2 regions of the Pseudochelatococcus sp. genome follow, and region 2 is predicted to be linked to the other one. Evidence: predicted binding sites of a transcription regulator. Region 2 holds the regulator's gene; the other holds the start of a gene.

Evidence for each region. Region 2 encodes HrcA, which represses chaperone genes, less so after heat shock. Its sites were predicted from a motif close to GTTAGCACTCNCNNNNNGNGAGTGCTAAC; they were not measured.
Region 1: the regulator HrcA is predicted to act here: its motif matches at 2,015-2,043, upstream of groES (co-chaperone GroES).

Annotation. Positions count from the first base shown of each region.
Region 1 covers NZ_JBMNUS010000011.1:47,707-51,915, reverse strand. Annotated here, with positions in the region: gene ACOYJQ_RS15440 (ATP phosphoribosyltransferase regulatory subunit) at 1-184, shown strand, start outside; gene hisG (ATP phosphoribosyltransferase) at 181-1,167, shown strand; gene ACOYJQ_RS15430 (META domain-containing protein) at 1,366-1,848, shown strand; gene groES (co-chaperone GroES) at 2,106-2,393, shown strand; gene groL (chaperonin GroEL) at 2,445-4,079, shown strand.
Region 2 covers NZ_JBMNUS010000001.1:764,184-768,392, forward strand. Annotated here, with positions in the region: gene ACOYJQ_RS03340 (GNAT family N-acetyltransferase) at 275-1,150, shown strand; gene hrcA (heat-inducible transcriptional repressor HrcA) at 1,232-2,323, opposite strand; gene rph (ribonuclease PH) at 2,528-3,241, shown strand; gene rdgB (RdgB/HAM1 family non-canonical purine NTP pyrophosphatase) at 3,241-3,849, shown strand; gene recQ (DNA helicase RecQ) at 3,904-4,209, opposite strand, start outside.

The sequences.
Region 1 (4,209 bases), on a different contig from region 2:
GGAGATGCACGACGGCACGCGGCCGGATACGCGGCCCATCCTGGGCGGCGGCCGCTACGACAGCCTCCTGACCCATCTCGGCGCGCCGCAACCCGTGCCGGCGGTGGGCTTCGCCGTATGGATCGACCGGCTCGACCCGGACAACACGCTCGATTCCAGCAATGCCCCCGGAGACGCCGCATGAGCACGCCGCTGATCATCGCCGTTCCCTCCAAGGGCCGTTTGCAGGAGAACGCCTTCGCCTTCTTTTCCCGCGCCGGTCTCCAGCTCGTGCGGCCGGGCGGCGAGCGCGACTATCGCGGCGCGATCAAGGGCGTGCCGGATGTCGAGGTGGCGTTTCTGTCGGCGTCCGACATCGTCGGCCAGCTCGCCACGGGCGCGGCGCATTTCGGCATCACGGGCGAGGATCTGCTGCGCGAGCAGCTCGCGGATGCGGATGCGGCGGTGGAGTTCGTCTCGCCGCTCGGCTTCGGCTTCGCCGACGTGGTGGTCGCCGTGCCGAAGGCGTGGATCGACGTGCGCACCATGGCCGACCTCGACGACGTCGCCGCCGACATCCGCCAGCGGCACGGACGCCGGCTGCGGGTGGCGACGAAGTACATCAACCTGACGCGCCGCTTCTTCGCCTATCACGGCGTCGGCGACTACCGCATCGTCGAGAGCCTCGGCGCGACCGAAGGCGCGCCGGCGGCCGGCACGGCCGAGATCATCGTCGACATCACCACCACCGGCGCGACGCTCGCCGCCAATGCGCTGAAGATCGTCGACGACGGGGTGATCCTGCGCTCGCAGGCCAATCTGGTGGCCTCCGTCTGCGCGCCGTGGTCCGCCGCCGCGCGCCGCGCCGCCCGCACCATCCTCACCCGGATCGCGGCGGAGGAGGAGGCGCGCAACACGCGCGAACTCACCGCCGTGCTGCCCGACGGCGCGCTGTTGCCCGACGATCTCGAAACCCGTTTCAGTGCCACCCTGCCGCTGGGCCTTCCCGACGCGCAGGGGCGCGTGACGCTGCATTGCCCCGGCCCGCAGGTTTTCGCGCTGGCGGATGCGCTCGCCGGCGCGGGCGCCGATCCCGTCACGGTCCGTTCCGTCGACTGGGTGCTGCGCCGCTCCAACCCGTTGATCGAAAAGCTGCTCGCCCGCATCGGCACGGGCGCTTCGGCCTGAGTCGAGCCATCCGACCCGGCGCGGTGCAGACTTCGAGGTTGCCTGCCCCGCCGCCGACAGTTATGGTCGGCGGCGCGTAGTTCCTGTCATGACGGTCGGACGACCGCGAAGCGTTCGGAATAGATGAAGTCCATGAAGCCTGTCCGTCTTTCGTTCCCTACCCGACTCATGGCCCTTCGATTCTCGGCCCGTGAAGAAATGCGCGCCGGCGCCGTTCTCGCCGCCGTTGCCGCCGCGCTGCTCGGGGCGTCGTCGGCGCAGGCGCAGATCAACAACGATCCGGGCATGCTGCGCGGCAACGAGGCGGGCGGGAAAAGCTCGGCGGTTCCGCAGCAGAAGGAAAAACAGTTTCCGGTGGGGTCGTCCTGGGCCGCCATCAGCCTCAACGACAAAACCTATCCCATCGGCCCCAGCCGCCCCTACTTCACGCTCGACAGCCAGTTCCAGCTACGCGGTTTCGGCGGCTGCAACACCTTCTCCGCCACGGCCTATCCCCTGCGCAGCCAGGGCTTCGCGGTGAGCCCCTTCGCCATGACGCGCCGCAGTTGCGGCCCGCAGATCGACGCCGCCGAACGCGCCTTCATGCTGGCGCTGCGCATGGTCCAGAAATGGGATCTCGTGAAGGGCCAGCTCGTGCTGCAAGGAATGTCGGGCACCATCCGCGCCGACCGCTCCCTCTGAGACCGCGAGCCGGAAAACGTCCGCCTTCCCCGGAAGAATGTGACGTCAAAACAAACGGTTGAAGCGGAATTGCGCTTCATTTCGCGCCGAACGCCAAAAATCGCCTCTCTCCCCGTCGGCGCGGCCTTGACATGATCCGGGCGCGTTACTAACTTCCTCTCCAGTTGTTAGCACTCACGTCGAGAGAGTGCTAACGCGATCTCGATATCCATCAACCGCGTCATCTGCGCGCGCCTGATAAAGAGGAAGCGGATTCCATGACATTCCGTCCGTTGCATGATCGTGTTGTCCTTCGCCGCGTCGACAGCGAAGAGAAGACCAAGGGTGGCATCATCATCCCCGATACCGCCAAGGAAAAGCCGCAGGAAGGCATCGTCGTCGCCGTGGGTCTCGGCGCCCGTGACGAGGATGGCGAGCGCATCACGCCCGACGTCAAGGAAGGCGATCGCGTGCTGTTCGGCAAGTGGTCCGGCACCGAGGTGAAGATCGACGGTGAAGATCTTCTGATCGTGAAAGAGTCCGACATCCTCGGAATCATCGGCTGATTGCCCCATCCGCATTTTCATCAGACGATTTAAGGCAGGAGTTATAAAGCCATGGCTGCCAAGGACGTAAAGTTTTCCGCCGATGCGCGCGAGCGTCTGCTGCGCGGTGTCGACACGCTCGCCAATGCGGTGAAGGTGACGCTCGGCCCGAAGGGTCGCAACGTCGTCATCGAGAAGTCGTTCGGCGCGCCGCGCATCACCAAGGACGGCGTGACCGTCGCCAAGGAAATCGAGCTTGAGGACAAGTTCGAGAACCTCGGCGCCCAGCTCGTGCGCGAAGTCGCTTCCAAGACCAACGACCTCGCCGGCGACGGCACGACGACCGCGACCGTTCTCGCCCAGGCCATCGTGCGCGAAGGCTCGAAGGCGGTTGCCGCCGGCCTGAACCCGCAGGACCTGAAGCGCGGCATCGACCTCGCTGTCGAGGCGGCCGTCAAGGACATCAAGGCGCGCGCCAAGAAGCTCGCCAACTCGCAGGAAGTCGCGCAGGTCGGCACGATTTCGGCCAACAGCGAGGCCGAGATCGGCAAGCTGATCGCCGAGGCCGTCGAGCGCGTCGGCAACGAGGGCGTCATCACGGTTGAGGAAGCCAAGAGCTTCGAGACGGAACTCGACGTCGTCGAGGGTCTCCAGTTCGACCGCGGCTACCTGTCGCCCTACTTCATCACCAATGCCGAGAAGCTGATCGTCGATTTCGAGGACCCCTACATCCTCATCCACGAGAAGAAGCTCTCCACGCTCCAGCCGCTGCTGCCGGTGCTTGAAGCCATCGTGCAGACCGGCAAGCCGCTGCTCATCATCGCCGAGGACGTCGAGGGCGAGGCGCTCGCCACGCTCGTCGTCAACAAGCTGCGCGGCGGCCTGAAGGTCGCGGCCGTCAAGGCGCCGGGCTTCGGCGACCGCCGCAAGGCCATCCTCGAGGACATCGCCATCGTCACCGGCGGCCAGACGATCTCGGAAGATCTCGGCATCAAGCTCGAGAACGTGACGCTGGCCCAGCTCGGCCGCGCCAAGCGCGTGCGCATCGAGAAGGAAGCCACCACGATCATCGACGGCTACGGCGCGAAGGAAGACATCGACGCCCGCGTCGCCCAGATCAAGGCGCAGATCGAGGAGACCACCTCGGACTACGACCGTGAGAAGCTTCAGGAGCGTCTTGCCAAGCTCGCCGGCGGCGTCGCCGTGATCCGCGTCGGCGGCGGTTCGGAAGTCGAGGTGAAGGAGCGCAAGGACCGCGTCGACGACGCGCTGAACGCCACCCGCGCCGCGATCGAGGAAGGCATCGTCCCCGGCGGCGGCGTCGCGCTGCTGCGCGCCAAGGCTGCCGTCGAGGCGCTCAGCACCGACAACGCCGACATCAAGGCCGGCGTCGACATCGTGCTGAAGGCGCTTGAGGCGCCGATCCGCCAGATCGCCACCAATGCCGGTGTCGAGGGCGCGATCGTCGTCGGCAAGATCCTCGACACCGAATCGCAGACCTTCGGCTTCAACGCCCAGACGGAAGAGTTCGTCGACCTGATCGAGGCCGGCATCGTCGACCCGGCGAAGGTCGTGCGCACCGCCCTTCAGGACGCGGCCTCCGTGGCCGGCCTGATCGTCACCACCGAGGCGCTCGTGGCCGAGCTGCCGAAGGAGAAGCCCGCCCTTCCGGCCGGTGGCCCCGGCGGCTTCGGCGGCGACTTCTGATCCGCCCGATGAAATCCCGGATCATCCGGGATTTCACGGCACCCGACATGACGGCCGGCTTCAGGAATGGAGCCGGCCGTCAGGCTTTCAGACCCGCCTCAAAGCCTGCATGCGACCGGCCGCGCCGCCG
Region 2 (4,209 bases):
GTCATCGAATTGTCGAACGCCTATGCTCTTTTCGGGGGATGATCAGGCGTCTCGAATCCGGGTACCCGGCGGGGAGCGGGTTCGCGAGGTGCCGTGATCCGTCGTGAGGGGCGGGGTGAGGACATAGATGGGTGCCAGAAATCCGGCAGGTGCCAAAAGTTCGGCGGGCGCCAGGTTGTTCGGGGGGGATGCCGCGATCGCAGCGGCGCGAGGCGGGCGGGTTCCCGTTTTTCTGCAACCGAAGGTATGGGGAAATCCGAAATCCTGGCAGTGGATGCAGAACGGCCGTCTCGGCGGCGGTCTGAAATTCGGTCTGCCGCTCGATACCGGCGGGCTTGATCCCGTGCTCGGCCGCATCGGTTCGCTGGAAGTGCGGCTCGCGACCACGAAGCGCGAGGTGCGCCGGGCGCAGCGCCTGCGCTACCGCGTGTTCTACAACGAGATGTCGGCGGTGCCCAATGCGGCCTGCATGCTGGCGCAGCGCGACATGGACGAGTACGACGCCATTTGCGACCATTTGCTGGTGCTCGATCACGATGCGCCGCGCAAGCCCTTCCGGCCCAACAAGCCGAAGGTGGTCGGCACCTACCGGCTGCTGCGGCAGGAGGTGGCGGATCGCTTCTTCGGCTTCTACACGGCGAGCGAGTTCGACGTGCAGCCGGTGATCGACGCCAACCCGCAATTGCGCTTTCTGGAACTCGGCCGCTCCTGCGTGCTGAAGCCCTATCGCAACAAGCGCACCGTCGAGCTTCTGTGGCATGGCATCTGGACCTATGTGCTGCACCACCGCATCGACGTGATGTTCGGCTGCGCCAGCCTTGAGGGCACGGACCCGGCCAAGATGGCGCTGCCGCTGAGCTTCCTGCACCATTTCGCCCGCGCGCCGGAAGAATGGAACGTCAAGGCCCTGCCGGAGCGCTTCGTCAGCATGGACCTTCTGAACAAGGAAGGCATCGACGCGCGCGCCGCCCTGCACAGCCTGCCGCCGCTCATCAAGGGCTATCTGCGCCTCGGCGGCACCGTGGGCGAGGGCGCGGTGATCGACCGGCAGTTCGGCACCACCGACGTGCTGGTGATGCTGCCGGTGAAGGCCATCAATCCGCGTTACATCGGCCATTTCGGCGCGGACGCCGGCCGCCACGCGGCATAAGGCCCTGAGCCGGAAAGTGTACCCGCTTTTCGGCTCGAAGCGTCCCGGAGCGCTTTCCGAATGCGCTCAAAGTCGGACGGCCTACCGCTTGCGCTCCAGAATGCGCGACACGACGCGGGCGGTGTAGTCCACCATCGGCACGATGCGGGAATAGTTAAGCCGCGTCGGTCCGATGACGCCGACGACGCCGAGAATCGTCTGGCTCGAATCGTGGAAGGGCGCGGCGATCATCGAGGAGCCGGAGAGCGAGAACAGCTTGTTCTCCGAGCCGATGAAGATGCGCACGCCCTCGCCGTCTTCCGCCCGCGACAGCAGGTCGATGACGTCCTTCTGCGTTTCCAGATCGGTGAACAGCAGGCGGATGCGTTCGATATCCTCGGCGGCCTTGAGGTCGTCGAGCAGGTTGGCCTGCCCGCGCACGATGAGCTGGCGACCGTCCGACGGGCCGACGCTCACGGCGAGCCCGGCGTCGATCAGGCCGGTGACGAGTACGTCGAGTTCCCGCTCCATGATGGTGCGGCGTTGCTCCACCTGCGCGCGCAGTTCGCCGAGCGTGAGGCCGAGCAGTTGCGCGTTGAGGAAGTTGCCGGCCTCGACGAGCGCGCTGGACGGCAGGCCGGGCGGCAGGTCGAGCAGGCGGTTTTCCACCGTGCCGTCCTCGCCCACCAGCACGACGAGCGCGCGCGCGGCGTCGAGGCGCACGAACTCGATGTGTTTCAGCGGCGGATTCTGCTTGCCCGCGACGACGACCCCGGCGCCGCGCGTCAGGCCGGAGAGCATCATCGTGGCTTCCGACAGCAGGCTGTCGAGCGAGGCGCCGGTGGCCGCGGCCGCAACCTGCGCCTCGATGCGGCCGCTTTCCTCCGCGTCGAGATCGCCGATTTCCAGCATGGCGTCGACGAAGAAGCGCAATCCCCGCTCGGTCGGCATGCGCCCGGCGCTGACGTGGGGCGCGTAGAGCAGGCCGGCCTGTTCGAGGTCCGCCATCACGTTGCGCACCGAGGCCGGCGACAGCGACACTTGCAGCATGCGCGCGAGATTGCGCGATCCCACGGGTTCGCCGGTGGCCAGATAGCCTTCGACCACGCGGCGAAAAATCTCGCGCGACCGCTCGTCGAGGTCCGCGAAGAGGCGCGCGCTGTCCGTGGTCGGGACGGAGAGAAAGGAATTCATCGGAGGAAATCGAGTCCGTCTGGTCCTGCCCTGCTGCACCTGATTATCGCCAGCGGCGGGGTGTGTGCAAGGGGGAGCCGGCGAGAGGCATCGGCGAGGGGCGTCGGCAAGCGGATCGAATCGGGTTGCCGGCGGCGCGCAAGATGTTACAAGCCGCTCTGGATCATCGGTATCATTATCGGGGAAAATGAGTTGAGCACCTCCATCCGCCCCTCCGGGCGCGCTCCCGACGAGTTGCGCAAGGTCACGCTCGAACGCGCCGTGGCGCGCTATGCCGAAGGCTCGTGCCTTGTGAGGTTCGGCGATACGCATGTGCTGTGCACGGCCTCGCTGGAGGACCGGGCGCCGCCGTGGCTGCGCGGGCAGGGGCGCGGGTGGGTCACGGCGGAATACGCCATGCTGCCGCGCGCCACGCTGGAGCGTACCCGCCGCGAGGTGACATCCGGCAAGCCATCGGGCCGCACGCAGGAAATCCAGCGTCTCGTCGGGCGCAGCCTGCGCGCGGTGGTCAACCTCGCCGCCATCGGCGAGCGGCAGATCGTCGTCGATTGCGACGTGTTGCAGGCGGACGGCGGCACGCGCACGGCGGCCATCACCGGCGCATGGGTGGCGCTGCACGATTGCCTCGCCTGGATGCAGGCGCGCTCCATGCTTTCCGCCAAGGCGCTGAAGGATCACGTCGCGGCCGTCTCCTGCGGCATCTACAAGGGCCAGCCGGTGCTCGATCTCGATTACGCCGAGGATTCGAGCGCCGAGACGGACGCCAATTTCGTGCTCACCGGCGCCGGCGGCATCGTCGAGGTGCAGGGCACGGCGGAGGGCGCGCCGTTCAGCGAGGAGGAGTTGCTGAGGCTGCTGGCGCTCGCCAAGGCGGGCACGACGCATCTCGTCGCCTTGCAGAAACAGGCGGTGGCGTGATGGCGCGCAGGCTCGAGGGGCGGCTCGTCGTCGCCTCGCACAACCCCGGCAAGCTGCGCGAGATGCGCGAATTGCTCGCGCCGTTCAGCGTCGAGGCGGTATCGGCGGGCGAACTGAACCTGCCGGAGCCGGACGAGATCGGCACGACATTTGCCGAGAACGCGGCGCTGAAGGCCCGGGCGGCGGCCGTGGCCACGGGCCTGCCGGCCTTCGCCGACGATTCGGGCCTGTGCGTGGCGGCGCTGGACGGCGCGCCGGGCATCTTTTCGGCCCGCTGGGCCGGACCGGCCAAGGATTTTGCCGCCGCCATCGGCCGTATCGAGCGGGAACTCGCCCTGCGCGGCGCGCTCGATGACGCGCAACGGCGGGCGCATTTCGTCTCGGCGCTCGTGGTGGCGTGGCCCGATGGCCATGAGGAACTGTTCGAGGGCCGCGTGTTCGGCACACTCGTTTTTCCGGCGCGCGGCGACCGGGGCTTCGGCTACGACCCGATCTTCCGCCCCGATGGTCACGCGGCGACTTTCGGCGAAATGACGTCGGCGGAAAAGCACAGCCTGTCACATCGGGCGCAGGCGTTCGCGCTGCTGAAGCAGGCGCTGCTGGATTGACATCGATAAAGCGGCGGAATCCCGCCGCCGCTTTGAACGCGAACCGCTCGATGTTCAGGCCCCGCCTGTTTCCGCTCCCCGCAGGAACGCGGCCACGGCGTCCGCGAATGTCTGGCCGTAACGCGCCAGCTTGTGCTCGCCGACGCCCTGCACCATGCGCATGGCATAGAGGTCGACGGGCTTGAGGCGGGCCATGTCGATCAGCGTGCGGTCGGGAAAAACCATGTAGGCGGCGACATTCTCGGCCTTCGCCAGTTCGAGCCGCACGCCGCGCAGATGCTGAAAGAGCGCGTTTTCCGCCTCCGAAAGGTCGGAGGCGGCATCCGCCGCGCGCAGGCTCTCGCGCTTGCGCTTCGGCTC